DNA from 4 places in the Kitasatospora sp. NPDC038210 genome. Region 2 is predicted to be linked to each of the others. Evidence: riboswitches for the same ligand, from Rfam matches in the RefSeq annotation. Region 2 holds a riboswitch; each other region holds the start of a gene.
The links. A riboswitch is a leader RNA that binds a small molecule or an ion and turns the genes downstream of it on or off. The one in region 2 is predicted to bind cyclic di-AMP.
Positions count from the first base shown of each region.

Region 1: it holds a riboswitch for cyclic di-AMP, as region 2 does, so the genes downstream of both, ACZ7KX_RS05450 (glycoside hydrolase family 16 protein) here and ACZ7KX_RS06370 (transglycosylase family protein) in region 2, are expected to answer to the same signal.
Region 3: it holds a riboswitch for cyclic di-AMP, as region 2 does, so the genes downstream of both, ACZ7KX_RS16390 (M23 family metallopeptidase) here and ACZ7KX_RS06370 (transglycosylase family protein) in region 2, are expected to answer to the same signal.
Region 4: it holds a riboswitch for cyclic di-AMP, as region 2 does, so the genes downstream of both, ACZ7KX_RS12355 (NlpC/P60 family protein) here and ACZ7KX_RS06370 (transglycosylase family protein) in region 2, are expected to answer to the same signal.

Region 1 covers NZ_JBVJYK010000002.1:431,886-439,640, forward strand. The annotation lists gene ACZ7KX_RS05425 (SDR family NAD(P)-dependent oxidoreductase) at 1-483, opposite strand, end outside; gene ACZ7KX_RS05430 (TetR family transcriptional regulator) at 621-1,241, shown strand; gene ACZ7KX_RS05435 (alpha/beta hydrolase) at 1,517-2,659, shown strand; gene ACZ7KX_RS05440 (phenolic acid decarboxylase) at 2,727-3,056, opposite strand; gene ACZ7KX_RS05445 (esterase/lipase family protein) at 3,287-4,591, shown strand; cyclic di-AMP (ydaO/yuaA leader) riboswitch at 4,858-5,023, shown strand; gene ACZ7KX_RS05450 (glycoside hydrolase family 16 protein) at 5,025-6,353, shown strand; gene ACZ7KX_RS05455 (hypothetical protein) at 6,431-7,141, opposite strand; gene ACZ7KX_RS05460 (IclR family transcriptional regulator) at 7,458-7,755, opposite strand, start outside.
Region 2 covers NZ_JBVJYK010000002.1:651,314-659,068, forward strand. The annotation lists gene ACZ7KX_RS06350 (sugar ABC transporter permease) at 1-283, shown strand, start outside; gene ACZ7KX_RS06355 (glycoside hydrolase family 13 protein) at 349-2,064, shown strand; gene ACZ7KX_RS06360 (LacI family DNA-binding transcriptional regulator) at 2,090-3,109, shown strand; gene ACZ7KX_RS06365 (hypothetical protein) at 3,222-3,425, opposite strand; gene ACZ7KX_RS06370 (transglycosylase family protein) at 3,725-4,963, opposite strand; cyclic di-AMP (ydaO/yuaA leader) riboswitch at 4,971-5,132, opposite strand; gene ACZ7KX_RS06375 (sirohydrochlorin chelatase family protein) at 5,601-6,560, opposite strand; gene ACZ7KX_RS06380 (DUF397 domain-containing protein) at 7,120-7,383, shown strand.
Region 3 covers NZ_JBVJYK010000007.1:38,424-46,178, forward strand. The annotation lists gene ACZ7KX_RS16385 (MFS transporter) at 1-1,509, opposite strand, end outside; cyclic di-AMP (ydaO/yuaA leader) riboswitch at 1,822-2,002, shown strand; gene ACZ7KX_RS16390 (M23 family metallopeptidase) at 2,005-2,979, shown strand; gene ACZ7KX_RS16395 (DUF2470 domain-containing protein) at 3,271-3,990, opposite strand; gene ACZ7KX_RS16400 (RidA family protein) at 4,118-4,564, opposite strand; gene ACZ7KX_RS16405 (IclR family transcriptional regulator) at 4,603-5,352, opposite strand; gene ACZ7KX_RS16410 (sugar kinase) at 5,384-6,577, opposite strand; gene ACZ7KX_RS16415 (type III PLP-dependent enzyme domain-containing protein) at 6,780-7,755, shown strand, end outside.
Region 4 covers NZ_JBVJYK010000005.1:149,546-157,300, forward strand. The annotation lists gene ACZ7KX_RS12335 (rhomboid family intramembrane serine protease) at 1-156, opposite strand, end outside; gene ACZ7KX_RS12340 (hypothetical protein) at 358-621, shown strand; gene ACZ7KX_RS12345 (NYN domain-containing protein) at 986-2,287, shown strand; gene ACZ7KX_RS12350 (C40 family peptidase) at 2,488-3,525, shown strand; cyclic di-AMP (ydaO/yuaA leader) riboswitch at 3,863-4,016, shown strand; gene ACZ7KX_RS12355 (NlpC/P60 family protein) at 4,027-5,148, shown strand; gene ACZ7KX_RS12360 (C40 family peptidase) at 5,371-6,417, shown strand; gene ACZ7KX_RS12365 (hypothetical protein) at 6,597-7,619, shown strand; gene ACZ7KX_RS12370 (glycosyltransferase 87 family protein) at 7,641-7,755, opposite strand, start outside.

The DNA of each region.
Region 1 (7,755 bases), 220 kb from region 2:
CTTGGTCGCGGCGTACGCGGCCATGTAGGGGTGGGCGAAAGTCGCGGAGGTGGAGCTGAAGTTGACCACCACGCCCTTGCCGCCGGCGAGCAGCGCGGGCAGCGCCTCGCGGGTCATCAGGAAGGTGCCGGTCAGGTTCACCGCGAGGAGCTTGTTCCAGAAGTCCAGGGTCGTCTCGTGGGTGTGCGACGCGCGGAGGATGCCGGCCGCGTTGACCAGGACGTCCAGGCCGCCCAGCTCGGCGACCGCCGCGCCGACGCCCGCGACGACGGCTGCCTCGTCGGAGATGTCCAGGACCCGGAGGGTCAGGCGGTCCGCGGTGCCGTCGGCGGTCGCGCGGTCCAGGGACTTCTTCAGGCCGTCCTCGTTGACGTCGACGGCGACGACCTTCCCGCCCTCGGCGAGGATCCGGTGCACGGTCGCCTGGCCGATGCCCGAGCCGCCGCCGGTGATCAGGACGTTCCGTCCGCTGAAGCGCTCCATGGTGGTACTCCGTTCGTTCGTGGTCTCTCGACCTCAAGAGGCACGGTACGCCCAAGTGGCACGTCGTGCCAACAAGTCTCGAAGTGTCATGCGGGCATGATGCGCCACAGTGGCACTCGGCCGCGTAGGCTGACCCCGTGACCGGACGCCCGACCCTGAATCAGCGCCGCCGTGACGCCACCCGGCTGGAGATCGCCCGCACCGCCGCCGCACTGTTCGCCGACAAGGGGGCGGACGCCACCACCGCCGAGGAGATCGCCCTCGCCGCGGGCATCTCGCTGCGCACCTTCTATCGGTACTTCTCGGTCAAGGAGGACGCCGTCGCCCCGCTGCTCGCCGCGGGCGGACGGCAGTGGGTCGAGCAACTCGCCGAGAGTTCCGCCGACCTGCCGCTGCGTCAGGCGCTGGAGAGTGCAGCGGTCGCTTCGCTGACGCCGGCCGACGACGCGGGCGCCGAGATGATGCGGTGGACCCGCAGTCTGCTCCGCGACCCGCGTCTGGAAGGCGCCTGGCAGCGCGTCCACGCCGGCTCGGAGGCGCGCCTGCGGTCCGTCCTCGCCGAGCGCTGCCCGGAGGGCACCGACCCGCTGGAGATCCGGCTGGCCGCCGCCGCCGCGACCGCGGCGATCCGAGTGGCGCTGGAGCAGTGGGCCTCCTCCGACGCCCCCGCCACCGGCCCCGGGTCCCCGCACGACCTGGGCGCACGGTGCATGCGCGAGCTCACGGCGGGGCTGCGGCTCTGGGAGCGGGTGTCCTGAGCCCGTGCGGGCCTCGACGCGGGGCGGGCGGGGGGAGAGGTGCCAGAAGGGTTTCAGACAACAGATGACAGATGACAGATTTCGAAATCTGTCATCTGTTGTCTGTCATCTGAAACCTGAAGTCCGGCCGTTCCCCGCAACCTCCCAGCCGTCATCAGGCTTCTCCCAGCTGGCGCTAGGGTTGGTGATCGCGCCCCGGCGGGGGAACCGGGGTGACCTCCTCGGATGTCCCCAGCGGAGGGGACTGGAGTTCGAGGCGTGGGAGCAAGCAGGACATGGGTCTGACGAGCCACAAGATGTTGGCGCTGACCGTATTGATAGCCGTCGTGGCGATGGGGGGCACGGTCTGGCTGTGGCCGAGGCTGGCCAGGAAGACCTGGCAGGCGGTGATCGGCCGGATCGGCGCACTGCTCGTCACCCAGCTCGCGGTGCTCTCGGCCCTGGGCCTGGTGGCGAACAACTACTTCGCCTTCTACAGCAGTTGGGACGACCTGCTCGGCACCGGCGACACCGGCCCGGTGGTGATCCACAACAAGGCGGACGCCTCCGGGCGCCTCCTGGTGGAGACGATCGGCCACGCCTCGGTCAAGGGCGGTGGCGCGATGGGCCGTGAGCCCGGCCAGTCGGGCGAGATCCGCAAGGTCCGGATCGACGGCGCGGTCAGCCGGCTGTCGACCGAGGGCTACGTCTACCTGCCCCCGCAGTACTTCCAGCCGGAGTACGCGCACAAGCAGTTCCCGGCCGTCATCGTCAGCACCGGATTCCCAGGAATCGCCGAGAACCTGATCACTCGGTTCAACTACCCGGGCGCGGCGCTCAAGCTGCTGCAGGAGGGCCGGATGCAGCCGACCGTCATGGTCCTGATGCGCCCCTCGCCCGCGCTGCCGCAGGACACCGAGTGCGAGGACGTCCCGAACGGCCCGCAGTCCGACACGTACTTCACCAAGGACGTGCCTGCGGCGATCCAGGCCAGCTTCCGGGTCTCCTCGGACCCGCAGGCCTGGGCCTTCATGGGCAACTCGACCGGCGGCTACTGCGCGCTCAAGTTGGCCATGCGCCACCCGGACGTCTTCCCGACGGCAGTCGCCCTCTCGGCCTACTACGACGCCGCCGACGACCCGACCACCGGTGACCTCTTCGGCGGCAGCAAGCAGCGCCGCGACGAGGCCAACCTGATGTGGCGGCTGAAGAACCTGCCCCAGCCGAACGTGTCCCTGCTGCTGGCCGGGACCAAGAAGGGCGACGGCGACTACCGGCGGGAGACCGAGGCCTTCGTCGACGCCGCGCGGAGCCCGATGAACGTCTCGTACAGCATGTTGGAGAACGGCGGCCACAACTTCGAGACCTGGAGCGCACTGCTGCCGTCCTCGCTGGAGTGGCTGTCCCAGCACCTCAGGGTCCCGAACCCGACCGCCTGAGGACCGTCCGAACGACCGAACCCCCAGGGCCTGAACGCAGGCCCCGGGGGTTCGGTCGTCCCGCGGTTCAGGCCACGCGCTCCAGCGTCCCGGTGTGCAGCTGCCCGACCCGTCCGCCCTCGCCCTCGAAGGTCCAGAACGCCCGGACCGTCAGCTCGTTGAGGTCCATCACGTGGCTGACGGTGATCCCGCTCTGCTCCGTCCAGCTGACGAAGTAGATCTCCGGCGCGACCTCCGCGACGTGCAGACGCACGTCCTCCCACTGGCCCGCGGACTCGCCGAGGCCCTCCCAGCGCAGCCGCGTGCCGTCGGCCGAGTAGGTGTTGCGGAAGGCCGCGCCGTTGTCGGCCCGGAAGACGTAGGTACGGCCGGCGAAGGCGGGCAGGGACGCGGTCATGGTGGGGCGGCTCCTCGTTTCCGGTGTGGTGGTGTTGTGCACTGCGTAAGATGTCGGACCTCCAATTTATCCGACCGGGTGCACACGGTCATCGCTTTGCCACGGTACGGATCGCCACCGCGCTGCCCACCGGGTGTGCGACCGGCACATGGGCACCCGTCGCGCACCGGTCCTACCGTCCGGCCATGAGACGCACCCCCACGACCGGTACCAGCGCGAGACACGCCCGCGTGAGACGCACCCCCACCACGCTCACCGCCGTCCTACTGGCCCTCGCCGCCCTCCTCCTCGGCACCTCCACCCCCGCACCCGCCCGAGCGGAGACCGCACCCGCCCGAGCGGAGACCGCCCCCGCCCGAGCGGGGACCGCCACCGCGGCCCTCACCCTGGAAGCCGCCTTCCCCGCCCCCGGCAACGGCTGGGCCGAGGTCGAGCGCTACCTCGACACCACCCCCGGCTTCCGCACCGAGCAGTTCCCGTCCGACGGCCGCGGCGACCAGGACGGAGCCCGCCGGACGTACTTCGGTACCGCTGAGCCCTCCTCCGGCCGCTTCCTGCTCTACTCCGCCACCGGCTGGGACACCGGCAGCCGGGCCACGCCCGTCCTGTTGGTCCACGGCGCCAACGACAACGCCGACCGCGCCTGGGCGAACCCGGGGGAGAGCGGCACCTGCGGCGCCGCGACGTGCCCGTCCACCGGCCTCGCCCAGTACCTCGCCGGCACCGGCCACCGGGTCTTCGCCATCGGCTTCGCCCACAAACACGGTGACAACCTGCTCCAGGCGCAGGCCGTCGGCGACGCGATCGCGCTGATCCGGGCCCGCCTCGGGGCCCCGCAGGTCGACGTGGTCGCCTGGAGCAAGGGCGAGGTCGCCGCCAGGGCGTACGTGTCCTCGGTGCGGCCGTCCTGGGGGCGGGCGTACGCGGGCGACGTGCGCCGTCTGGTCACCCTCGGCGGGCCGAACGGCGGGCTCGACTACGTCTACGCCCACGGCTGGTCGTTCGACCTGGCGACGTGGCCGGCCTGCGGCGGCACCGCCAACGCGCCGTCCCCGCACCTGTACATGACCTGCTACGGCACGTACACCGCGCAACCCTGCCTCGGCGTGCTGCCGGCCGGCGGGTACGACTGCTACCCGGGCCAGCGCCAGCTGCTCGCCCGCTGGGACGGCAGGTACGGAGTGGACGGCAGCGCCCAGGACTGGTGGACCACCTACTACGGCGGCCAGGGGTTCTACACCTCCGGACAGGGCATCCAGGCGGCGATCGACGCGGGCTCCCTGATCGCCCCGCTCCAGCAGGCCGGGATCCCGGCCGCGGTGCGCACCTACCTGCTGGCCGGCGGGTCGGCGCACATCCCGGGCGTGCTCAACGAGAACCGCGGGCCCAGCGACGGCATCGTGTTCACGGCGAGCGCCCTGGACACCACCGGCATCGCGACGGTCGGCGGCACCCGGTTGCTGAGCGGCCTCGACCACCTGGAGCTCGGGTGGGCGCCGGAGGCCGAGAGCCAGGTGGACGCCTGGCTCGGCTGAACGCCCGACCGGAACGGGCAACCGGAGCGCGCAACCGGAACGCCCGGCCGGACACCCGCAGAGCCACCCCGCCGGGCATCGTTCCAGGCCACGTGAACTGATCAACTCCGCCGCCACACAGCGTCGTTGATCGACACCACTGTGAGCTGCGCGACAACCCGTCCGCCGGAGTTGTCCGTTCACGTACGGCCTGCCTAGCCTGCAACGGTCGTCCGCCCCTGGCGGACCCCGCCGCCGGGACGCCGAGTCCCGTCCACCCGTCGGCGGGTCACCGAGCACCAAAGCGGACGGGAGCGGGGAAACCAAGGTCGGCGCCCGACCCGTGCGCTCGCGCGTACGGGTCGAGGCTAGGGGTGAAGCCGCTCCACAGGCGGCCGGGCAACTGCAGCCCGAACCCGACAGCTAACCTCGCAGGCGTCGCAGAGGTCACCTCATGCCCAAGCCTGCTGCCCGGCGCCGTGCACCGCGTCACGCCCGCCCCTCCCACCGCGGCCGCAACGCGGCCTTCGCCGCCACCGGGGCGCTCGCCATCAGCGGCGCCGGCCTGCTCGGCATGCCGTCCGTCACCGGTGCCCAGGCGGCCACCGCGCCGACCGTCACCCAGGACCGGCTCGCCCCCGCCACCATGGTCGCGGGCAAGGCCGCCACCGCCTCGCTCGGCCTGCACTCCTCGGCCTGCTTCACCGCCAAGACCGTGGGCGTGGGCGTGCGCGACGCGCGCGGCACCAACCTCGACTTCCCCGGCAACGCCTCCAACGTGCAGATCTGCCCGAGCGGCGTGAACTTCACCAGCGGCACGCGCACCCTGCCGGCCGGGACGTACACCCAGTTCGGCTTCTGGCAGGACCTCGGCGGCGTCTGGCACAACCTGCCCTCGCAGCAGCTGGTGGTCTCGGCCACCGCCACCCCGGCCCCGGCCCCGGCCCCGACGGCCACCCCGGCCCCGGCCCCGGCCCCGACGGCCACCCCGGCGCCGACCCCGAGCGCCACGCCGACCCCGAGCGCCACCGCGACCCCCGCGCCGACCCCGAGCGCCACGGCGAGCCCGACCACCCCCGCGCCGTCCTCCCCGGTCGCCGGCAAGTCGCTGACCTGGTCCGACGAGTTCAACAGCGCCATTTCCTGGGGCCAGCGCTGGGTCGGCGACAAGAGCACCGCCTACAAGTACGGGAACCACAACCCGGACGACAACAAGCTGGACTGGCTGAACAAGAACAACGTCAGCGTCGCGAACGGGGTCGCCACCTTCACCGCCACCTCCGGCGGCCCGGTCCTGGAGAACGGCAAGCAGTCCTGGAACACCGGCTTCCTGACCACCGAGGGCTCCGGCGAGGGCTTCCAGGTCAAGACCGGCGACTACGCCGAGACCCGGGTCAAGCTGCCCGCCGGCACCGGCGCCTGGCCCGCCCTGTGGACCTGGAAGAACGGCAACGGCGAGGTCGACTCCTTCGAGTACCACCCCGACAACCCGAACCTGCTGGAGCTGACCAACCACGTCAACCCCGGCAACGCGAAGTACTACACCGACGCGAGCGCCGTCGCGAAGGACCAGTGGGTGACCATCGGCACCTACTACGGCGCCAACTCGGTGGACTGGTACGTCAACGGCGCGAAGGTCTTCTCGGACGGCAAGGGCGTCGGCGCCAACTGGTCGGCGTACCTGATCCTCAACCTCTCGGTGTGCGCGGGCCAGTACCACCCCGCGCCGCAGGGGACCGCTCCGATCACCATGGCCGCCGACTACGTCCGCGTCTACCGGTAGTCGGGTAGGACGTCCCACCGGTCACCGGAAGCCGGCAGCCGCTCACCGGCGGCCGGTGACCGGTGGGACGACGCGGTTCAGGAGCCGTCGGCCGGCTTGACGACCGTGATGTCGAACGGCTGCCGGTGGTTGCTCTCGTCCTGGTCGTCCGCGCTGCGCACCGCGACCCAGCCGCCGCTCAGGGTGCCCACGGGCAGGTCGGGGTCCAGCCGGACCGGGACGAGGGCGGTCGCGCTGCGCCCCTCCTTCAGGCCCGGGCCGAAGACGCAGCGCACCCGGTGGCCGCCCTGGAACACCTCGCAGTCCTCGGGGAAGAACGGGCCCTCCGGGGTCACCCCCGGCGGCAGGGTGACCACGACCGTGAACGGGGAGGCGGTGGTCTCCGGGCCCCGGTTGGCGACGAAGGCGTGGATCGTCGTGGTGCCGTCGGGCGCTGCCGCCTCCGGGTCGAGCCGGACGACCTGCAGGCGGGAGTGGGACGGCTGGGCGACCAGGGCCGGCAGCGTCGACGCCCCGGGGCCGGCGGACCCGCCGGGTGCGACCGGCACGACGGGCACGACCGGCACGACCGGCGCGTTCGGCGCGTTCGGCGTGACGACATCCACCGCCGGGCGTGGCTCAGGCCGACGCAGCGCCCAGGACGGGCCGGTGATCAGCACCGTCGCCGCGCAGCTCGCCGTCACGACCGCGACCAGCCCGACCCGGCCGAAGCCCCCGACCCCGCCGAACCCCCCGGCCCTCGCGCCGCGCCGCGGGTCCGCGCCACCCCGAACATCCCGGTGTCTCATCCCGGTCACCCTGCTCTCGTGCTCCGGCGGCCGGCACCGTCGCGGGCCGCGTCGGCACCAGGGTGGCCGAGCCGCTGCCGTGACCTGGCGCGACCCGACCCGCCCCGCCCGCCGTGCGCTCGAACGGAGGACGCCCGGCCGTCGCCCTGCCCTGCGGGGCGGCGGTCGTCCTGCCCGCTCCGCAACGGTCGCCCCGTCCTGCGAGACGACCCAGCCCCGCCCGCCGCGCCGGTCCTTCCCCGCCCGCCGCACCGGTCCTTCCCCGCCCGCCGAGATCGTCCCGACTCGCCTGACCCCCAGGCGGGTTGACGGAGGGTCAGGGTGCCAGGACTTGCCCGAGCCGGGTGGCGATCTGGTGCATCACCGGAACCAGCGAGGCGGCGCCGGCCTGCTCCTCCAGCGCCCGGATGCGTGCCTCCGGCCCGGAGACCGAGAGGGCGGTGGGCGTCGGGGCGCCCGGGACGGCGAGCGCGATGCAGCGGACGCCGATCTCCTGCTCCTGGTCGTCGACGACGTAGCCGCGCTCGCGCGCCTCGGCGAGCTGGCGCATCAGCTCCTGCGGGTCGGTGACCGTGTACTCCGTGTGCGCCGGCAGCGGGTTGGGGCCGAGTACG
Region 2 (7,755 bases):
CTGGCGGCTGGTGCTGCCGCTCGCCCGCCCGGGCCTGGCCGTCGCCGCCTTCTACTCCTTCCTCACCTACTGGGCCGAGGTGCCGTTCGCCTCGACGTTCATGCTCAGCTCGGACAAGTACACGCTGGCCGTCGGCCTGCAGACCTTCGTCAGCGAGCACGACGCCCAGTGGAACCTGATGGCTGCCACCGCCGTGCTGATCGCGATCCCGTCCGCGGCCTTCTTCTACCTGGTGCAGCGCCACCTGGTCACCGGCCTGACCGCCGGTGCCTCCAAGTCGTGACGCCTGCCGCGACACACCTCGCGCGCAAGGCCCCCCGCTCCTCCGATCCCCAAGGGATACCGTCCATGACCCAGAACCTGGCCGACACCTCCCGGCCTGTCGCCGACACCGCTCACGAGGCGGCCACCCCGGCTCCTGCGGCGGGCGGCGTGCACAGAGACTGGTGGCGGGACGCGGTCATCTACCAGGTGTACCCGCGCAGCTTCGCCGACTCCAACGGCGACGGCATGGGCGACCTGCCCGGCATCCGCAGCCGCCTGCCGTACCTGCGCGACCTCGGCGTGGACGCCGTCTGGCTGTCGCCGTTCTACGCCTCGCCGCAGGCGGACGCCGGCTACGACGTCGCCGACTACCGCGCGGTGGACCCGATGTTCGGCACCCTGCTGGACGCCGACGCCCTGATCCGCGACGCCCACGGACTGGGGCTGCGGATCATCGTCGACCTGGTCCCCAACCACTCCTCGGACCAGCACGAGTGGTTCCAGCGCGCCCTGCGCGAGGGCCCCGACTCCCCGCTCCGCGACCGCTACCACTTCCGTCCCGGCAAGGGCGAGAAGGGCGAACTGCCGCCCAACGACTGGGAGTCCATCTTCGGCGGCCCGGCCTGGACCCGCACCGAGAACCCGGACGGCACCCCCGGCGACTGGTACCTGCACCTGTTCGCCCCCGAGCAGCCCGACTTCAACTGGGAGAACCGCGCCGTCGCCGACGAGTTCCGCTCGATCCTGCGGTTCTGGCTCGACATGGGCGTGGACGGCTTCCGCATCGACGTCGCCCACGGCCTGGTCAAGGCCCCCGGCCTGCCCGACCTCGGCGGCTCCGACCAGCTCAAGCTGCTCGGCAACGACGTCATGCCGTTCTTCGACCAGGACGGCGTGCACGAGATCTACCGCAGCTGGCGCAAGATCCTCGACGAGTACCCGGGCCAGCGGATCGGCGTCGCCGAGGCCTGGACCCCGACCGTCCAGCGCACCGCCAACTACGTCCGCCCCGACGAGCTGCACCAGGCCTTCAACTTCCAGTACCTGGGCACCGATTGGGAGGCCGCCGCGCTGCGCGAGGTGATCGACCTCTCGCTCGACTCGATGCGTCCGGTCGACGCCCCCACCACCTGGGTGCTGTCCAACCACGACGTCACCCGGCACGCCACCCGCTTCGGCAACGAGCCCGGCCTCGGCACCCAGATCCGCACCGCCGGCGACCGCGAGCTCGGCCTGCGCCGCGCCCGCGCCGCCACCCTGCTGATGCTCGCGCTGCCCGGCTCCGCGTACGTCTACCAGGGCGAGGAGCTCGGCCTGCCCGACGTCACCGACCTGCCCGACGAGGTGCGCCAGGACCCGTCGTTCTTCCGCCAGGCCGGACAGGACGGCTACCGCGACGGCTGCCGCGTCCCGATCCCGTGGTCCGGCACCGAGGCCCCGTACGGCTTCGGCCCGGTGGCCGGCGGGCCGTCCTGGCTGCCGCAGCCCGCCGCCTGGGCGGAGTTGAGCGTCGAGGCGCAGACCGGCGACCCGTCCTCCACCCTGGAGCTCTACCGCAGCGCGCTGGCCCTCCGCCGGGCGACGGCCGACCTCGGCGCCGGCACGGAGGTCGAGTGGCTGGACGGCCCGGAGGGCACCCTCGCCTTCCGCCGCGGGTCCTTCGTGTGCACCGTGAACACCACCGGCGAGCCGGTGCGGATCGCGGCCCCGGGCACCCTGCTGCTCGCCTCGGCCGACCTCGTGGTGGACGGCGGCGAGACGGTGCTCGCTCCGGACAGCACCGGCTGGTGGGCGGTCTGACGTGGTTGCAATAGGCTCTGGGACCGTGACTACGGCGCGACTCTCAGACATCGCGGCACAGGCGGGGGTCAGCGAAGCCACCGTCTCCCGCGTGCTCAACGGCAAGGCGAACGTCTCCGCCGCCACCCGGCAGACGGTGTTGGCCGCGCTCGACGTGCTCGGCTACGAGCGTCCGACCCGGCTGCGCCAGCGCAGCGCCGGGCTGATCGGGCTGATCACACCGGAGTTGAGCAACCCGATCTTCCCGGCACTGGCGCAGGTGATCGAGCAGGTGCTCAGCCGGCACGGCTTCACGCCGGTGCTGTGCACCCAGACACCGGGCGGATCCACCGAGGACGAACTGGTGGAGATGCTGGTCGACCGGGGCGTGGCGGGCATCGTCTTCGTCTCCGGACTGCACGCCGACACCACGGCCGACCACGACCGCTACGCGCGACTGGCCGGGCGCGGGGTGCCGTTCGTGCTGATCAACGGCTTCAGCGAGAAGATCGACGCGCCGTTCATCTCGCCGGACGACCGGGCCGCGATGTGGATGGCCGTCCAGCACCTGGCCGAACTCGGCCACGAGCGGATCGGGCTGGCCGTCGGGCAGCGCCGGTACGTGCCCGTGCTGCGCAAGATAGAAGGCTTCACGGCGGCGATGCGGGAGGTGCTCGGGCGTACCCAGGAGGAGGCCGAGAACCTCGTCCACCACACGCTGTTCAGCGTGGAGGGCGGACACGCGGCGGCCGGCGCGCTGCTCGACAAGGGCTGCACGGCGATCGTCTGCGGGAGCGACATGATGGCGCTCGGGGCGATCAGGGCGGTGCGGCAGCGCGGCCTGTCGGTGCCGCAGGACGTGTCGGTGGTCGGGTTCGACGACTCGCCGCTGATCGCCTTCACCGAACCGCCGTTGACCACGATCCGCCAGCCGGTCGAGGCGATGGCCACGGCGGCGGTGGACGCGCTGCTGGAGGAGGTCGGCGGGAACGCCGTCCAGCGCGGCGAGTTCATGTTCCAGCCGGAGCTGGTGATGCGCGGGTCCACCGGGGCCTGCGCGCGCTGAGCGCCGGCCGCAGGGCCGAGGGAAGGGCCCCGGAGGGCAGTTGCTCTCCGGGGCCCTTCGGCGTGCCTGTGTGCGGCCCTGCTCGGCAGCGCTCGGCAGATCTCGACTGCCCTCAGCCGTGCTCGGTGTCGGTGGTGCGGTCCTGGGCGAGGCGGTTGCCGTCGGCCGGGTCGCCGGTGCGGGCCTCGGTGCGGCGGCCGCGGGCCAGGTAGTCGCGCAGGACCAGTTCGACGGCGTCCTGCGGGTTCTTGGTACCGGAGAGCATCATCGCGTCGATCGCGAGGTTCGCGTCGAGCGTGACGGTGACCTGGGCCATGTGACTCCTCCTCGGGTGCAGAGCAGCAGCATGCCCGTTCGGGTCCGGTTCCACCACGGGGATACGCCGCGACCCCCGGGGAGGAGCGACCAGACTCTTCCCCGGGGGTGGCGGGTGATCAGTGTTCGGTGGCGGCCGACGACCCGCGATCTGCGGACGACGGATGACAGATATTGAAATCTGTCAGCTGTCAGCTGTCAGCTGTCATCCGTCAGCGGTCGTCTGAAGTCCGTCAGCGACGAGCAGTCGGCTGCCTGCTGCCTGCTGCCTGCTGCCTGCCGTCAGCCGTCTCGCCGTGCTCAGACCCGGCCGGCGAAGTCCGGGGCCCAGTTGGCGACGGTCTGCTCGCGCACACCCGCGCTCGGGTTGGCGGCCTCGACGTACTTGCCGCCACCGACGTAGATCGCGACGTGGTAGACGCCCGAGTCCTTGCCGTTGTTGGACCAGAACAGCAGGTCGCCCGGCTGCAGGCTGTCCAGCGAGACGTGGGTGCTGGCGGCGGCCTGGTCGGCGGCGACGCGCGGGACGGAGATGCCGGCGGCGCGCAGGGCGGCCTGGGTCAGGCCGGAGCAGTCCCAGCCGCCGTTGCCGGTGCCGCCGTAGACGTACGCCTGGCCGACCTTGGACTCGGCGAAGGCGACCGCGGCGGCCATGCTGCCGCTGGCGGCCGGGGCCTGCGCCGGGGCCTGGGCGGCCGGGGTCTGGGTCTGGGCGACCGGCTTGGCGTTCACGGAACCGCCGTTCGCGGACTGACCGGACTTCTGCGAGCGGTTGAACCAGGTGAAGTCCGAGCCGGACTTGTCCGAGGAGGCGGACTGCTGGGTCTGGCCGTGGTCACCGAAGGTCAGGTGCTGGCCCGGGTAGATGGTGTTCGGGCCGTCGGTCAGGGTGCTGCGGTTGAGCTCGTACAGCCGCTCCCAGCCGCCCTGGACGTTGTGCTTGTCCGCGATCGAGGACAGCCAGTCGCCCTCGACCACGGTGTAGTCGTCGCTCTGGGCGGCCTGCTGGTGCCTCTGGGCCCAGGTGCCGGCGGCAGAGTCGGCGGCGTCCTGGGCGGGCGCGGCCGGCTTGGCGGGCTTGGCCGCCGGGGCCGGGGTCTGGGCGGGCTTGGCAGCCGGGGCGGCCGGAGCGGCAGCGGCCGAGGTGTCGACGGCGGCGGGCGTGCCGCCCTTGGTCAGGCCGGCCTTGACCGAGCAGACGGGCCAGGCACCGGGGCCCTGCGAGGCGAGGACCTTCTCCGCGACGGCGATCTGCTGGTCCTTGGTGGCCAGGTCGGCGCGCGAGGCGTAGGCGGTGCCGCCGAAGGCGGACCAGGTGCTCTGGGTGAACTGCAGGCCGCCGTAGAAGCCGTTGCCGGTGTTGATGCTCCAGTTGCCGCTGCTCTCGCACTGGGCGACCTTGTCCCAGGTCGCGACGGAGGCGGCGGAGGCGGTGCCGGAGACGAGGCACGGGACGGTGAGGCCGACGCCCGCGACGCCGATGGCGGCGATCACGCGGCGGGTGCGGCTGGACAGACGGGTGCCGTTGGTGGGCAGCATGAAGACGCGGTCCTCTCCCACGCCTGCGAGGTGAGCTGTCGGATTCGGGCCGGAGTTGCCCGGCCGCGCGTGAGCGCGGCTTCACCCCTAGCCCTGAACCGTTCCTGGGAGCGGTCCGGGGCGACTTACCTGTGGGTCCCCCGCTCCTGCCGTGGTGCGTTTTCGCGCTGCCAGGACATCCGACGGCAGGACTCGGCGTCGCGGATGAACTGGGTCCGTGTGGTCACGAACGGGGAGCACGTTAAGCAGACTTAAGTTCAAACTGCAAATAGCTGTGACGCGCATCACGGATTAGCAGGAAGTGCCAAATTGGCGGCTAATCATGATCGTAAATGATCGTTTTTCGGCAATGCGATTGCGGATGCCCACAACTGTCTTTGCCTCAGGAATGGCATGACGGTGTGTCGAAGCGCGAAACGGCGCACCGGTCCAACCGGCGGAGCGGACGTGATTCGAGCGCCCCGGAGTGCGCTCGCCATTCCCCGGCAAACAGCGGCAGAACGGACATTCCATTCATTGTTCGCTTAACTCCGGTAACTCCCGTACGCCGCAAGAGCGGGAAAGCGGGCAAAGCGAAGGGCCCGGAACGCAAGCCGTTCCGGGCCCCGTGTGCGCGCCGACGGGCGCGCGGTGTCCGCTACTGTCCGGCAGGCTCCTCGGCGGCCGCGTGGGCGCCACGGGCGCCCTCCACGACCCCCTCGGCCTCGGCGGCGGCCGCCGCCTCCGCCTCGGCCCGCGCCAGGTCCTCCGCGGACGGTGCGGGCAGCGCGGCCAGGTAGGTCGAGGCGATCAGCTGGCCGACGGTCGGGTACGCGCCCAGCGGCGCCGCCGACGGGCAGCCGGTCTCCTCGGCGGCCGCGGCGAGCAGCTCGGAGTCGGCCTCCGGCCCGATCACCAGCGGGGCCAGCGCCGGGCGCTGGGAGCCGGTCTCCTTGAGGTGGTCGACGGCCGCGGCCACCGAGCCGGGCACGTCGAGCGCGGCGGCCACGACCGGCACGGCCAGGCGGGCGGCCAGCAGAACGCCGGTGATGCCGGCCGCGGCGGCGGCGTCCTCGCCGCCGACGGTGGTCAGGACCACGCCGTCCGCGGCGGTCGCGATGGCGAAGAGCCGGGCGCGGTCGGCGCGGGCCAGCCCGGCCTCGGAGAGTCGTACGTGGACGGCCTCGGCGAGCAGCGGGTGCGGGCCGAGCGCGTCGGTGACGGGCGCGCCGTACTCGGCGGCGAGCGCGTGGAGTTCGGGCAGGAAGCCGTGCGGACCGGGCACCAGTGGCACCAGGACGGGCATCGGCAGGCCGGCCTCGGCGGCCGTGGCCAGGAGCTCGGCGACGGTGCGGTCCTCGCCGCCCTCACCCTCGGCGGAGCCGCCGGGGAGGTAGCCGACCGCGGCCTGGACGCCGTTCTGCTCGCTGCGGACGATGGAGAGCAGCTCCTCGACGACCGAGCGGGACTCGGGCCCGGCGGCCGTGGGCACGGCGAGCACCAGGGCCGGCGCGCCGGTCGGAATCTCGGGGCGCTCGGGACGACGGTGGCGCCCCCGCGCACGGGAGCCTGGAGTGCGGACGGGCAGTGGCGCGCCCGGAATGGCTGCGGTGCTCATGCCGGAGATCGTAGGACATCTGCCCGTCCGGCCTGCAGTCGGCTGCCGTACGGGTTTCGCGCGGCCGCTGTGCGAACCCGGTGTGTCCGCCGCATCGGGTTCGGGTGGTTTGCCTACAATCCGGACATTCCACACCCAATCCCCGTGCGGGCGCGGCTCATTGCCTGGACGTGCCGGACGGGGTGCGGCGTTGCAGTCGCGGCGCGTGAGATGTCTCACAGCCCGGAGGTCGCCTGACGGAGGGTCACGGCGGTGCGACTCCCGGCATTCGAAGATCAACATTAAGCGGGGGGCCGCTCACGGCCGGTTATCGCGACCCCGGTGATTCAGTCGGCTATGTCCGTTTACGTACCGTCAGGAGAAGGCCCCGTGAAGAGTTCGGGGCTGCGGGTGAAAGGCCTCGTGCACCTGCAATGTCCCGTGCTGATGCACGTGCACTGCAGCTATCATCGCGTCAAGTGAGGCGTTGTGCCGGGCCGGTACGGGGCCGGTCCGTTCGTTCGGCGGTGCCGGGGGCGCCGCGCTGGACGACAACTCCGGAGCTCTTCGGGAGACTTCTATGCACGACTCGCAGAACACACACGACTCGCACGACACCTACAACGGGATGGCCGCGGCCGATCTCACGGGGGTGGTCTGGCAGAAGAGCCGGCACAGCAACTCCCAGGGCAACTGCGTCGAGTTCGCGGCCCTGCCGGGCGGCGACGTCGCGATGCGCAACTCGCGCTTCCCGGACGGTCCGGCCCTCATCTACACCCGGGCCGAGATCGCCGCCCTGCTGCTGGGGGCCAAGGACGGGGAGTTCGACCACCTGGCGGTCTGACCGGCCGCCGTGCTTCACCATCGGGGGGCCGTCGTGGGTGCCGACACCGCGACGGCCTTTGTCTTTTCGGTCGTCTCCTCCGACTTCTCCGCCTTCTCCGACCGTACCGGTCGCCGCCGGGGCGAAGTGATGACGGGGCCTGGCGCAGGGGCCCGGGGCGTGGTCCTCCCGGGGCTTCCCTCGACCGGCCGCTCCGTCCGCCGTCCGGCTCGCTGCAGGGCCTGGTGCGGGAAGGCGTTCCGGGTCGACCACTCGACCGACCACCGCCGGGCCGGTCCTCCGGCCGATCGCCGAGCGGGTCCTCCGACCGATCGCCGGGCCGGTTCCCCGATCGACCGCACGGCGTCGGGCGCTGCTCGCCACGTGCCGCGG
Region 3 (7,755 bases), on a different contig from region 2:
ACCGGTGGCGGGGTCCACGCGCGTGTGGACGTGGCCCGGGTCGAAGGGCGGCGTGGTGGTGCCGCAGGGCCAGTCGCAGTTCGGCTCGGCGACCGGCTTCTCCTCGGGCGCCAGCACGTTGCCCCGGATGGTGGCGAACGCGATCAGCCCGCCGGTGGCCAGCAGGCCCGCGCAGATCAGCATCGCCGTGTGGAAGGCGGAGTCGACCTCGGAGGGCACCTGGTAGGCGTTGCCGCTCAGCCCGGCCAGGGCCGGCAGGGCGGCCACCGCGAGCAGGCCGGCCGCGCGGGCGGCGGCGTTGTTGACCCCGCTGGCGATGCCCGCGTGCCGGACCTCGACAGCGGCCAGCACCGTCGCCGTCAGCGGCGCCACCAGCAGGGTCATCCCGCAGCCCATCACCGTGACGGCGGGCAGCACGTCCGTCCAGTACGACGAGTCGGAGCCGATGCGGAGCATCAGCAGTACCCCGGCGGCGCAGATCAGGGGGCCGACGGTGAGCGGGATCCGCGGGCCGATCCGCTTGCCGAGCCGGCCGGCGCGGGCCGACAGCAGCAGCATCAGGATGGTGATCGGCACCAGCGCGAAGCCCGAGACCAGCGGTGAGAACCCGGCGACGATCTGCAGCTGCACCACCAGCAGGAAGAACACGCCGCTGAAGGCCGCGTACACGCAGAGGGTCACCAGGTTCACGGCGGTGAACAGCCGGGAGGAGAAGAGGCCGAGCGGCAGCATCGGTTCGGGCGCGCGGCGCTCGACGGTGACGAAGGCGACGCCGAGCACCACGCCGATCACGCCGCTGACCCAGACCGCGGGGGACACGCCCTCGCCGGCCGCGGTCAGCGCGTAGGTGATCGCGCCGAGCGCGAGCGCGGCGAGCACCGCGCCCGGCACGTCGAAGCGGCCGGTGGCGCTCTCGTCCCGGCTCTCCGGTACGGACCGGGTGGTGACCGCGATGACGGCGGCCGCGAGCGGCAGGTTCAGCAGGAAGATCCAGCGCCAGCCGGGGCCGTCCACCAGCCAGCCGCCGAGGAAGGGGCCGACCGCGGCCGACACCCCGCCGAGGCCGGACCACAGGCCGACCGCCGCCGAGCGGTCGTCAGGGTGGAAGACGGCCTGGAGCATGGCGAGCGAGCCGGGCGTGAGCAGCGCCCCGCCGATGCCCTGGACGGCGCGGGCGGCGATCAGCACCTGGATGTTCGGCGCGGCGGCGCAGGCCGCGGAGGCGACGGCGAACCAGACCACGCCGATCAGGAAGACCCGGCGTCTGCCGTACCGGTCGCCGAGCGCGCCGCCGAGCAGGATCAGGCCCGCCAGGGTGAGCAGATAGGCGTTCAGCGTCCATTGCAGGGACGCCAGTGAGGCGCCCAGGTCGGCGCCGATGCGGGGCAGGGCGACGTTCACCACGGTGCCGTCGAGCATCGCCATGCTGGATCCGAGCACCGTTGCCAGGAGTACCCAGCGACCCTGCGCGGTGCCCAGGCGCAGGGTGCCTGCTTCGGAGGTGGCCACGGCCCGATCCTGGCCCCGTGGGGCGTACGTGACAAGGCTCACCGGTGGGTGTGTTGGAGGCTGCCGGTGCGTGAGCGGACGACTGCGCAGTGCCGTCGTCGTCGGCGCAGGGTCGTGGATCAGTGGCACGGGGTGAATGGATGGTGTACACACCGTGCCGCGGATCATTCGGAGGGTGACCGGATCCCCGGGGGTCGTCGCGGATTCAAGAGATCGACATTGCTTCACCCGAACGGATGGGTTTTAGTTCAGCGACCGCCCGGCCAGCCCGGACGGATCCACCGGGTGGAACGCCGAGTCCTGCCGCTGCCCGGGTGGTTCGAACTGAACTCTGTACGGCAGGAGCGGGGGACCCACAGGTAAGTCGCCGGACCGGAGTTCGCGCCTCAGGGCGCGGGCGTCCAGGGCCGGCTTGGGGTGAAGCCGCGCATGCGGCCGGGCAACTCCAGCCCGAACCCGACAGCTCACCTCGCAGGCGTCGGAGAGGAAACTTCCATGCCTGCTCAGGCTCGTCGTATCGCCCTGCCCCGCGCCGCCCGCATCGGCATCGCCACTGCCGTCACCGGCGCCGCCTTCGCCCTTCCGCTCGTGACCGCGATCAGCGCCCAGGCCCACACCGCCCCGGCCGCCCCCGCCGCTGCTGCCGCCCCCGCTGCTGCCGCTGCTGCCGCCCCCGCCGCCGACGCCAAGCCGGCCGCTCCGGCTGCCGCGCACGAGAGCTACCGCGTCGTCAGCGGTGACACCCTGTCCAAGATCGCCGACGTCAAGAACGTCGAGGGCGGCTGGCACGCGCTGTACGAGCAGAACCGCTCGGTCGTCGGCGCCAACCCGAACCTGATCTTCCCGGGCCAGCAGCTCACCATCGCGGGTCACGCCGCCGCGCCGTCCGCCGACGCCGCCCCGGCGAAGCCGGCCGCTCCGGCCAAGCCCGCCGCTCCGGCCAAGCCGCAGGTCAAGGTCCAGGCCAAGACCGAGGCCGCGAAGCCGGCCGCCCCGGTGCAGACCCAGGTTCAGACCGCCGCTCCGGCCCCGGCCGTGACCGCCGCTCCGGTCGCCGCCACCGCCGGCTACGTCGCGCCGCTGGCCAACCCGGTCCTGGGCGAGGCCTACGGTGTCGCCGGCTCGATGTGGGCCTCCGGCCACCACACCGGCCAGGACTTCGTCTGCTCCACCGGTACCCCGCTGCGCGCCGTCGCCAACGGTGTCGTGGTCAAGGCCGGCAACGGCGGCGCCTACGGCAACGAGGTCGAGATCAAGCTCGCCGACGGCAAGTACGCGCAGTACGCGCACCTCTCGTCGATCGGCGTGAAGATCGGTCAGACCGTCACCGCCGGCCAGCAGCTCGGCCTCTCCGGCGCCACCGGCAACGTGACCGGCCCGCACCTGCACTTCGAGATCCGCACCACCCCGGAGTACGGCTCGGACATCAACCCGGTCACCTACCTGCGCGCGCACGGCGTCGCGCTCTGACCCTTCCGGGGTTTCAGGAACCACCGCTGCTGCGGAGCGAATCGATCCTCCGGGATGGTCATGTCGGGTGACCGCTCGACCGGGTGATCGCCGCACAGTGGACATGGGCGCGGGACACGCCCAGGCCGGCCCGGCTCGCGGGACCCACCTCCCTCGCGAGCCGGGCCGGCCGCTGCCATTTCCGGGGCCGGTGCGGCACGGGGGTTCGCTCCGGCGTGGTTGGTGCGGCCGGCCGGTGGGTCGATCCGTTCGCACGGTCCGCCTGCTGAACGCGCTGAAGGGGATCGGGAGTCAGGCGCGGTGGGCGGGCTGGCCGTACCGGGCGGCGGTCAGCAGGTCCTGCATCCGGTGGCCGAAGTCCTCGACGTCGCGGGCCGGTTCGGGGAAGACCAGGCGGACGTCGCGATGGCCGTCGGGGTGGTCCAGGCGCAGCACCAGGCCGTGGCGGTCCAGGGCGAGCGGGCGGACGTCCGGGTTCCGGGCGAGCAGCACCGGGTCGAGCAGGCGGGTGAGGACGTCGAGCGCGTCGGCGTGGTCGTCGGCGAAGTGGGTGAGCATCGCGGCCTCGTGGCGGGCCATCGGGTCGGGGGTGGCGTGGGCGAGGCCGGCGGCGGTGACCGCGCCGGTGCCGTACGGGGTGGCGAGGACGGCGTGTGCCACGTCCACGCGCAGGTGGACGCTGAGGCCGTCGTCGGCGAGGTGGGCCAGCCGGAGCCGGCCGGCCAGGGTGAGGCGGGCGCGGACGCGGTCGCGGACGGCGACGGGGGAGACGTCGGTGACGTCGAGGACGACGGCGAGGCCGTCGGTGGCCCGGGTGGCGGCCGCGGTGAGCGGGGCGTCCAGCGGGGCGCGCAGTCGCAGGCGGGAACCGTGGACGGAGACCGGGGTGTCCAGGTCGTGGTGCTCGCCCAGCGCGCGGACGGCGAGCGAGGAGGTCGTGCCGAGCAGGCTCAGGATCCGTTCGGCGGTGGTGGGCTCGGGGACCTCGGTGTCGCCGGTGGGCAGGCTCATGGACGGACCTCCAGTTAGTTAGGTGAGCCTAACCTAATGTTGCTGCCCGGGTGTGGCAAGCGCCGCAGGGCCCGGACGCGCGGGAGGCGTCCGGGCCCTGCCGTGGGTGCAGTCGGGGGCGGGAGCGTCAGGCGACGACGGCCTGGGCGTCGATCTCGACCAGCATCGGCTCCTGCGGGAGCTCGACGAAGACGGTGGTGCGGCAGGGCTTCACCCCGCCGGGCTTGACGTTCTCCTCGATGAACTCGGCGTAGACCTCGTTCATCAGCGGGAAGTCGGCGCGCTTGGTGAGGTAGACGCGGAACATCACCACGTCCTCGATGGTCGCGCCGCCGGCCTCGACGACGGCCTTGACGTTCTCCAGGGTGCGCCGGGTCTGCGCCTTCACGTCGCCGTGGTGGAGGTACTCGCCGGTCGCCGGGTCCTGCGGGCCCTGGCCGGAGACCTGCAGGATGGGACCCTTGCGGACGCCCTGGGAGAACGTCCAGGCCGGGGCGGGGGCGCCGTCGGTGCGGATCTCGACCTTCTCGGCGGCCTGGGCGGTCTCGGCGGGCTGGGGGCGCTCGGCGGGCATGGGGCTCCTTGGCGTGAAGTACGTGAGGTGACGGATCGTCAGTTCTGGCCGGGGCGGCCGCAGTCGGCCGAGACGGCGCGGGCGGTGGCGAGCAGGTGCGGGAGGAGGTCCAGCACCTGCTCGTACGGCAGGACGACGTCCGGGACGGAGATGGAGGCCGCGGCGACGACCCGGCCGCTGGCGTCCCGGACGGGCGCGGCCACGCAGTTGATGAAGGACTCGTGCTCGGCGTGGTCCTGCGCCCAGCCCTGGGCGGCGACCTTCTCCAGTTCCGCGAGCAGCGCCTCGGGCGTGGTGAGGGTGCGTTCGGTGTGCGGGGTGAAGTCGATCCCGGCCACCACCCGGCGCCGCTCGGGCAGCGGGAGGTCGGCCAGCAGCACCTTGGAGACGGCGGCGCTGTGCAGCGCGGCGCGCAGGCCGATGCGGGAGTACATCCGGACCGGGTGACGGGAGTCGAACTTGTCGATGTAGACCACCTCGCCGCCCTCGTACGCGGCCAGGTGCACGGTCTGGCCGGTGGCGGCGTTCAGCTCGGCCAGGTGCGGGGCGGCGATCCGGCGGATGCCGCGCTGCTCCAGGGCCAGGCCGGAGAGGGCGAAGAGGCCGGCGCCCAGGTGGTAGCGGTAGGCCGCGTCGCGATAGACGAATCGTTCCTCTTCGAGGCTCTGGAGCAGCCGGAGAACGGTCGTCTTGTGGACGCCGAGCACCTCGGCGAGCTGGTCGAGGGAACGTTCGCCCTCGCCGAGCTGGGCGAGGATGCGCAGGGCGCGGGTGACGGTCTGGCTCATCGTGCTCCGCTTCGAGGGCCGGGGTTGCTGCTCATTGTGCCCGGGTGCGGTCGGCGGGCGGGACGTGGTCGGCGAGGCCGGTGGGGCCGGCCGGATCGGTGGGGCCGGTCGGGCCGGTGGGGCGCGTGCGGTCGGCGGGCAGGGCGGGGCCGGTGATGCCGTCCGCGGTGACCCGGGTGGCGGCCCAGTCCGCGGGCGAGGCGTCGAGCAGCGCCGCCACCACGGCGGCGGGCGGCGGCTCGGCCTGGTCGCCGTGGGCGGTCAGGGCGCAGGCGGCGCTCAGGTGGCCGAGCCGCAGGCGGCGGCGCTGGTCCAGGCCCCGGACGGTGCCGGCCAGGTAACCGGCCGCGAAGGCGTCGCCCGCGCCGGTGGCCTCGACCACCTCGACGGCGAGGGCCGGTTCGGTGACCGCCGTGCCGTCGCGCCCCAGGGCGGTGACGTGCCGGGCGGAGTCCTTGACGACGACGGTCGCGGGGGACGGGAAGCGACGGCGCAGGGCGGCCGGGTCGCCGGTGCCGAACGCGGCCTGCGCCTCGTCCGTGCCGAGCAGCAGCAGGTCGGCGGCGTCCAGCAGCGGGGGCAGCACGGCCGGGTCGCGGTCCCGCCACAGCGAGGGGCGCCAGTTGAGGTCGAAGCTGACCAGCCCCCGGCCCCCGGCCGGCCGGGCCCCCGTGGTGTGGCGGCGCTCGACGACGAGGTCACGCAGCAGGGCGAGGCAGTCGTCGGAGAGCGCGGCGGTGATGCCGGACAGGTGCAGCAGTCGGGCGTCGGCCAGCAGCCGGGCGGTGTCCGGGTCGGCGAGCAGTGCGGGGGACAGTGCGGCGGCCGCGGAACCGCGCCGGTGGTAGTGCAGCCGGCTGCGCCCGGGGCCGAGGTCGTGGTCGTGGCCGGTGGAGCCGCCGACCTCCTTGAGGTAGAGGCCGGTCGGGCGGTGCGGGTCGACCGCGACCGCCGAGACGTCCACGCCGCGGGCGGCGAGCTCGGCCAGCAGCCGCCGGCCGAAGCCGTCGGCGCCGACCCGGCTGATCCAGGCGGTCGGCACGCCGAGTGCGGCCAGCACGCCGGCCGTGTTGGACTCGGCGCCGCCGACGGAGAGCCGGAAGGTCTCCACCGACTCCAGCGGGCCGGGGCGGTCCGGGAGCAGGACGGCCATCGACTCGCCCACGCACACGGCCGTCGGAGGAGGGCCCGGGCGGGCCGGGCCCGGGGTGTCCTGTCGCGGCATGTGCGGGGCTCCTCGTCTGTGGCCGTTGCGTCGAGAGCGGGCCCACGCCGTCGATCGACCGTCCGCCTGGTCGGGTGCGGGCCTGGTCCGTTGAACGTGAGTCAGTTCCGTTGACCGTGATCCGGCGCCGATGCTAGAACCGTGCTGCCAGCATGCGCAACCCGCGTTGCACATGTTGCAACCTGGCGGATGGAGGAGGAGCGTGCAGCAGACCTTCGCAAGCAGCGGCACCGGGCCGGGCATCGCCCGCGACGCGGTGGCGGCGCTGGCCGACGAGCCGCTGGACTGGCGGTTCAAGGCCGCCCCGCCGGACTCCCACTCCGACCGGCGGCCGGGGGCCGCCACCGGGAGCCGCGCCGTGCGGGAGTGGCTGACCGGCGGCCCGACCCTCTCCTCGCTCGGCACCCCGCTGCTCACCCTCGACGGCGCCGCACTCGCGCACAACGTCCGCACCATGGCCGACTGGTGCGCCAAGGCGGGCGTCGCGCTCGCCCCGCACGGCAAGACCACCATGGCCCCCGCCCTGTGGCAGGCCCAGCTCGACGCCGGGGCCCACGGCATCACCCTCGCCAACCTGCCCCAGGTGCGGGTCGCCCGGGCCTTCGGGGTGCAGCGGATCCTGCTCGCCAACACCCTGCTCGACCCGGCCGGACTGGCCTGGCTCGCCGACGAACTGGCCGCCGACCCGGACTTCGCCTTCCTCTCCTGGGTCGACTCCGCCGAGAGCGTGCGGCTGATGGACGCGGCCCTGCGCGCCGCCGGGGCCGAGCGGAAGGTCGAGGTGCTGGTCGAACTCGGCGGCCCCGGCGGGCGCTCCGGCGCCCGCGGGGAGGACGCCGCCGTCGAGGTCGCCGCCGCAGTGCTGCGCGCCCCCACCCTGCGCCTCGCCGGCGTCGGCGGGTACGAGGGCGCGCTCGCGCACGACGCCTCGGCCGCCGGACTGGCCGCCGTCCGCGGCTACCTCCGGGCCCTGGCCGGGCTCCACGGCCGGCTCGCGCGCGCCTACCCGGACGACGCGCCACCGGTGGTCACGGCCGGCGGCAGCGCCTACTTCGACCTGGTGGCCGAGGAGACGACCGGTCTGCCGGACGCCCTGGTCGTCCTGCGCTCGGGTGCGTACGTCGCCCACGACGACGGCTTCTACCGCGGCGTCTCGCCGCTCGCCCGGGCCGACGGCG
Region 4 (7,755 bases), on a different contig from region 2:
GGCCGGGCCGGTGCCGTACAGCGGATTGAGCCCGGCGGCCGGGCCGAGGAGGAAGACCAGGGTGTTGACCGCGATCAGCGCGTAGGTGACCGCCGGGGCGGCCACCTCCGGCCGGCCGCCCCGCGCGGCGGTGTGGTCGGGGGCCGCGAGCGCCATGCGGCCAAGCATCCCTCCGGGCGCCGCAGGTGACACGGCGGTTTACGGCAGGTGGACTAGCCCCGCTATTCCGCTGACCGGTGGTCGCGATGGTTGCCCCAGGCAATAGGCTTGGGGCGGGCATTCCCGCCTCCCGCCGCCGACGCCGGGGCTCCGGGGGGAGCGCCTAGCCCACGCAGGGACCACCCGAGAGGACCCCCGATGACCGTCCCCGCCCTGACTGCTGAGACGCGCTGGCGCTGCACCCTGTGCGGCAACCTCACCCGGTTCGACGTGACCCGCACCGCGCGGGTGACCGAGTTCCTGCACTTCGACCTGGCCGGCGACTCCAAGGTCGAGGAGACCGAGGTGCTGAGCGAGACCGTCGAGTCGGTGCGCTGCCGCTGGTGCAACGCCGTCGACCAGGTCGAGCTGGTGGCCCGTCCGGGTGCCGAGGGCGCGGAGGCCCCGGCCGAGCAGGGCTGATGCCCGCGGGTGCGGCGGGCGGCGCGCAGCGCGCCCGCCCGCCGCACCGGACAATACGGAACAAGACGCACGGGGCGTGACGACGGGGGGTCGCGGCCGTACCCCGCCGGAGAACAGGATCGGAGCCGAGGACGTGGTGGACGCAGCGAAGGAGCCCGGCGAAGCGCAGGGGCTTCGGCCCGCTGCGCAGGCGCAGGTGCCGGACGCCGGGACGGGACCGGCGGAGGGCGCTGCGTCCGGAACCGTCGACGCGGCGGCCGGCGGACCCGGTGCCGTCGGGGCGCAGACCGCTTCGTCCGGCCCGGCAGACCCGGCCGAGTCCTCCGACGCCTCCGGGGCCGCGTCGGAGCGCGGCGCCGAGAAGCTGGACCGGCCGCTGCCCGAGGGAGTGCGCCGACGGGTGGTCGGGCTGGCCTCGGACGCGCTGGGCGGACTGCCGCCGGGCGAACTCCCGCAGAGCCTGCGTCAGTACGTGAAGTTCACCCCCGCGCGGCGCGCCAAGTACGCGGCCACCGCGCTGGCGGCCGCGCTGGAGGCGGAGCCGGCCTTCCGGGTGCGGATAGCGGAGCGGCTGCGGCTGGGACAGCCGGACCTGGTGAGGGCGCTGGAGTCGGGCAGCGTCCCCGGCGCCGCCGATCCGATGGACGTCGCGGCCGCCGCCTACCTGGTGCGCTCGGCGGGCTGGAGCCGGCTGGTCGCCGAGGCCGGCGAGGAGGCCGAGCGGGCCGGCGCCGAGGACGCGGCCGCGGAGGCGACCCGGCTGGTGGAGAAGCTGCAGGCCGAGCTGGCCGAGGTGCGGGCCACCGCGCGGGCGGACCTGGACCGGCAGCGCGTGGAGTTCGAGGGCGTCCGGCGGGAGGCCGAGTCGCTGCGCAAGAAGGTGCGGTCGCTGGAGAGCGACACCCGCCGGGCGCAGGCCGAGACGCGTCGGGTGGCCGGGGAGCTGGAGGCGGCGAGGGCCCAGGGCGCCGCCGAGCGCAGCGCGGCCGAGACCGAGGCGCGGCGGCTCAAGCACCGGCTCTCGGAGCTGGAGAACGCCGCCGAGCAGGGCCGCCGGTCGGCCCGCGAGGGGCGAAGCGTCGAGGACATGCGGCTGCGGCTGTTGCTGGACACCGTGCTGCAGTCGGCCCAGGGCCTGCAGCGGGAGCTGGCGCTGCCGGTCGCCCAGATCCGCCCGGCGGACCTGGTGGAGGCGGTGGTGCCGGGCGCGGCCTCGCCGCACGACGTGGCGCGGCGCGGGCTGGCCGAGGACGACCCGGCGCTGCTGGACCAGCTGCTGGCGATCCCGCAGGTGCACCTGGTGGTGGACGGCTACAACGTGACCAAGACCGGCTATCCGACGCTGCCGCTGGAGCAGCAGCGGATCCGGCTGCTGGGCGGGCTGGCGATGCTGGCCCAGCGCACCCAGGCGGAGGTCACCTGTGTGTTCGACGGCCAGGACCTGGACGTTCCGGTGATCATGGCGCCGCCGCGCGGGGTCCGGGTGCGGTTCAGCCGGACCGGGGAGACCGCGGACGAGCTGATCCGCCGTCTGGTGCGGGCCGAGCCGCAGGGCCGTCCGGTGGTGGTGGTCTCCGCTGACCGGGAGGTCGCGGAGGGCGTGCGGAAGGCGGGCGCACGCCCGGTGGCGTCGGTGCTGCTGCTGAACCGGCTGGCACGGCCCTGAGCGTCGGCCCGCTAGGATGACACCTGGTCAGCGCCGCGTCCCCGACCGTGTGCGGGTGCGGTGAAGCCGGTGTGGTGAACGGGGTTCACGCCTTCGGGGGAGTGGCAAAGCGAATAGATCCGCACTAGGGTCTGGCGTCAAACCTATTTTCCGGAACCTCATCCGATCGGGTGAGCCCGTTGGAAGAAGGAGCCGGTCCCTTGGCCTCCCACCGCCGTCCCAAGCAGCCGAGCCGCGCGCGGATCTCCGTGCTCACCGCTGCCGCTGCGACCGCGGTCGCCCTCTCCGCCCAGGTGGCCGCGCACGCCGCGCCGCAGCCGAACAAAACGGACGTCAAGGCGCAGATCGACCAGCTCCAGGAGGAGCAGGAGCAGGCGGCCGAGAAGTACAACGGCGCCAAGGAGCGGGCCGACCAGCTGCGCAAGCAGGCGGACCAGCTGCAGGACCAGGTGGCCCGCGGCCAGGAGCAGATGACCCAGCTGCAGGGCGGCCTGGCCGAGGTGGCCGGCGACCAGTACCGCAGCGGCGGCATCGACCCGTCCGTCCAGCTGATGCTCTCCTCCGACCCGTCGGGCTACCTGGAGAAGGCCTCGACGGTCCAGCAGGCCAGCACCACCCAGGCCGAGGCGCTCAAGGCGCTGCTGGACGAGCAGCGCCGGCTGGACCAGGAGAAGGCCGAGGCGGCCGCCGTGCTGGCCTCGCTGGACAGCACCACCAAGGACCTGAACCAGGCCAAGGCGGACGTCAACACCAAGCTGCAGGCCGCCCAGGACCTGCTGAACTCGCTCAGCGCCGCCGAGCGCACCGCGCTGAAGGCCCAGCAGGCGCAGGACGACCGGGCCTCGCGCGGCAGCGACCGGGTCGACCTGAGCAACCTGCCGCCGGCCAGCGGGTACGCCGCGGTGGCCGTCGCCAAGGCGATGAGCAAGCAGGGCTCGCCGTACGTGTGGGGCGCCACCGGTCCGAGCACCTTCGACTGCTCCGGCCTGATGCTCTGGGCGTACGGCCAGGCCGGCGTCTCGCTGCCGCGCACCTCGCAGGAGCAGGGCCACTACGGCACCGCGGTGCCGGGACTGGCCGCGGCCCAGCCCGGCGACCTGGTCATCTACGGCGGCGACATGCACCACGTCGGGATGTACATCGGCAACGGCATGGTGGTCCACGCGCCGCACACCGGTGACGTGGTGAAGGTGATGAAGGCCGACGCGATGCCGATCAACACCATCCGCCGGGTCTGACGGCCCGACACCCTCCGGAGGCCCCGTCCGGGCCCCTGTGATCCGCGCCACCTCCGACGGGGTGGCGTTCGGGTTTTCGACCGTTTCGCGAGCGGCGGGTGAGACCTGATCAGCCTTGCGTGCGGCTGTGATCACCATCGGTCATTTTCACAAAAGAACTTGGGTAATCCTCCGTCTTTTTTCTGACAAGGATTTGAACCGATCACGGTTCAGTTACTAGGGTCATGCTTCGAACCACCGCACTGTCGATCACCCAGCCAGGGTGGCGGCGGTGGTTACCGCCGAGTTCGCGAGGCAGCGGGGCAGGTCGAAGCGACTGCCCGACAGGGGAGCCCAGTGGTAGGGGGCGCTGCGGAGCGGAGCCGGGGAACCACGTTCCTCCGGGGTGAATCGGCGCCAGGTCGGCCGCTGGAACGGCCGTGAGGCGTCGTAGGGCATGCTTCCGGCCCGAACCCGTCAGCTCACCCGGTAGGCGGACGTAGGAAGAAGGAGCCCGCCTTCGTGGCGTCCCATCGTCGTCCCAAGCCAGCAAGTCGCGCCCGGGTCTCGATCCTGACCGGTGTCGCCGCCGCTGCCGTCGCCCTCTCCGCGCAGTCCGGCGCCCACGCCGACCCGCAGCCGACCAAGGACCAGGTCAAGGAGCAGGTCGACCAGCTCAACGAGCAGGCCGAGGTGGCGACCGAGCAGTACAACGCCGCCCAGGAGAAGCAGCAGACCCTGGAGAAGCAGGTCGCCGGCCTGCAGGACCAGGTGGCCCGTCAGCAGGCCCAGGTGACCGAGCTGCAGGGCGGACTCGCCGAGATCGCCGGGGAGCAGTACCGCAACGGCGGCATATCCCCGACCGTCCAGCTGATGTTCTCGTCCAGCCCGGACAACTTCCTCAACCAGGCCGGTGCGCTGAACCAGGCCGGTGACACCCAGAAGAACCAGCTGAAGCAGCTCCAGGAGCAGCAGCGCAAGCTCGACCAGGACCGCACCGAGGCCCAGGGCAAGCTCGCCGAGCTGGAGTCGACCACCCAGCAGCTGAAGGCCTCCAAGGACGAGGTCCAGGCCAAGCTGAAGGCCGCCCAGGACCTGCTCAACACCCTGACCGAGCAGGAGCGCCAGGCGCTGCGCGCGGCCGAGGAGAAGGCCGCCGCCGACGCCAAGGCCCAGGCCGACGCCGCCGCGAAGGCGCAGCAGAACGCCGACCGCGCCTCGCGCGACAACAGCCGCACCGACCTCTCCGCGCCGTCCTCCACGCCGGCCGGCAAGCTCCCCGCCCCGGGCAGCTCGCGCGGTGCCGCCGCGCTCTCCGCCGCCGCCTCCAAGGTCGGCAGCCCGTACGTGTGGGGCGCCACCGGCCCGAGCTCCTTCGACTGCTCCGGCCTGATGGTCTGGGCGTTCAACCAGGTCGGCGTGTCGCTGCCGCGCACCTCGCAGGAGCAGGCCCACGCCGGCACCCGGATCGGCACCGACCTGTCCCAGGCCCAGCCCGGCGACCTGCTGATCTTCTACGGGGACGCCCACCACGTCGGCATCTACGCCGGCAACGGCCAGGTGCTGCACGCCCCCAAGCCGGGTGCTTCGGTCCGCTACGAGGCCGTCACCAACATGCCGCTGAGCGGCATCGTGCGGGTCTGATCCCGTTCGGCTCCTCCCAGGCCCGGTCTTCCACCACGGAAGGCCGGGCCTGCGGCGTTGGCGGCTGCTCGGGCTGATGTCCGATTGAGGGTCAAATATTCGGGTCCGTAGGGGTTTGGACTCGCTTGCCCGGACTCGCTAACGTCTGCCACCGGACTCCCGCTCGACGGCCGCCCGCCACGGGCGGCCGCGGGGCCGCGCCGCAGGATTGGAGCCGCTGCCGTGCCCGTGCACCGCCGTTCCCAACTGCTCGCCCGTGCACTGGTGCTGACGGCGGCCGCCACCACCGCGCTGGGCGTGGCGACCGGCGGCGGCGCCCACGCCGCCCCCGGCAGCCCGGACCCGGCCGACCGCAAGGACGTCCAGGCGCAGGTCGAGCAGCTCTACGACGAGGCCGAGCAGGCGTCCGAGCAGTACAACGCCGCACAGGAGGCCCAGCGCCGGCTCCAGGGGGAGACCACGATCCTGCAGGGCGAGATCGCCGTCGCCCAGGACCAGCTCAACGAGCTGCGCGGCGACCTGGCGACCGTCGCCGGGGCCGAGTACCGCGGCGGCGGGATGACCCAGACCGCCCAGCTGATGCTGTCCCCCGACCCGGAGGGCTACCTCGCCCGCGCCCGCACCATGGGCCAGGCGTCGCAGCGGCAGCAGGAGACGCTGCACGAGCTGGTCACCCGCCAGCGCCGGCTCGACCAGCGGCGGACGGAGGCCACCGGAAAGCTCGCCGAGCTCGACCAGGCCCGCCGCTCGCTCGCCGACGGCAAGCAGCAGATCCAGCAGCGGCTGGCCAGGGCGCAGAAGCTGCTCAACGGCCTCGACGCCGCCGAGCGGGCCAGGATGACCGCCCAGGACGCCCGGGACGCCGAGCAGCGCGCCACCCGCGGCACCGACCGGCTGGACCTCGGCACCGCCCCGCCCGCCTCCGAGCGCGGGGCGGCCGCGCTGGCCGCCGCGGTGCGCATGATCGGCTCGCCGTACGTCTACGGGGCCACCGGGCCCCGCGCGTTCGACTGCTCCGGTCTGATGTACTACAGCTGGCGGCAGGCCGGAGTGACCCTGCCGCGCACCTCGCAGGCCCAGGCGTACGCCGGCCGGCGGATCGACCTTTCCGAGGCGCGACCGGGAGACCTGGTGATCTTCTACCGGGACATGCACCACGTCGGCATGTACGCCGGCGGCGGCGTGATCGTGCACGCCCCCTACCCGGGCGCCAAGGTCCGCTACGAGAGCGTCAACGCCATGCCTGTCTCGGGGGTGGTCCGGCTCTGAGCGCGTCCCCTTCGCACCCCGCCGGACCCGGTCCGGCGCACATACCCCGCCGCGCGCTGTCCCGGCGGGGTGCGCTGCTGCTCGCGGTCGGCGGGCTGGCCCAGCTGTCGCTGCCGCCGCTCGCCCCGGCGGCGGCACCGGTCGGGGCGGTCGCCGACCGGCGCGCCGCGGTGGCGGCGGTGCTGGCGGAACGGGCGCGCACGCTGGAGGCCCGGTCGGGGCTGCCGGTGGCCGAGGCGGCGTACCGCAACCTGGTGCTCGCCGCGGGCGGCGGGCCCGACCGGCTGACCGCCGCGGCCGACCTGGCCGTGCGGATCGCCGGGTACGACGACCACCCCGTGGTGTACCCGCGCCGGATCGAACTGGCCGCGGCCGCGGACGGCTGGCGGGTCGAGCGCGAGGAGAGCGCCGACGGGCCGCCGGCGCTCTGGGACCTCGGCGCCGTCCGGCCGGCGCCGGGCACGCACAGCCTGGTGCTCGCTTCGGCCGACGGCCCCGACCCGGCCGGGCTGGTCGTGGTGGGCGACCGCGCGGTGCCCGCCGTCGAGGAGGTCTGGGGCGACGCCTGGCCCGGCCGGCTGCTGCTCGAACTGCCCGCCACCGAGGAGCAGTTCGCCCGGCTGCTGGAGGGCGACCCGGCCGGCTGGGCGGACATGGCGGCGGTCACCGTGGCCGCCCCCGGCGCACCCCGGGACACCCCGGCGGACCGGGTGCTGGTCAACCCCGAGGCGTACGGCCGGCTCAGCGGCTTCGGCCGCCAGGTGGTCGTCACGCACGAGGCCACGCATGTCGCGACCAGGGCCGACACCCGGGCCTGGACTCCGATGTGGCTCTCCGAGGGCGTCGCCGACTGGACCGCCTACCGCGACAGCGGCCGCAGCCCGCAGCAGATCGCCCCCGAACTGGCCCGGGACGTCGCCGCCGGGAGGCTGCCCGCCGAACTGCCCGCCGACCAGGACTTCGCCGCCGGCGCCGCCGGCATCGCCCAGGCCTACGAGCAGTCCTGGCTCGCCTGCGAGCTGATCGCCCGCCGCAGCGGGCCGCAGCGGCTGGTCGCCTTCTACCGGGCGGTCGGCGCGGACGACGGGCAGGGCGAGGACCGCGAGCGCCGTACGGACCGGCTGATGCGCGCCGAACTGGGCGTGGGCCTGGCCGGGTTCACCCGGCTCTGGCTGGACGAGGTGGCGGCGCTGAAGGACTGAGGCCGGCGGGCCGCAGCAGCGTCAGCGCCGCGGCTCGGCCGGCGTGCCCAAGTGGTCGATGCCGTCCAGCAGGTCCTGCTCGTACGCGATGCCCGGGCGCACCGGGTAGCCGGCGGCCGGCAGCGCGGCCGGCTCG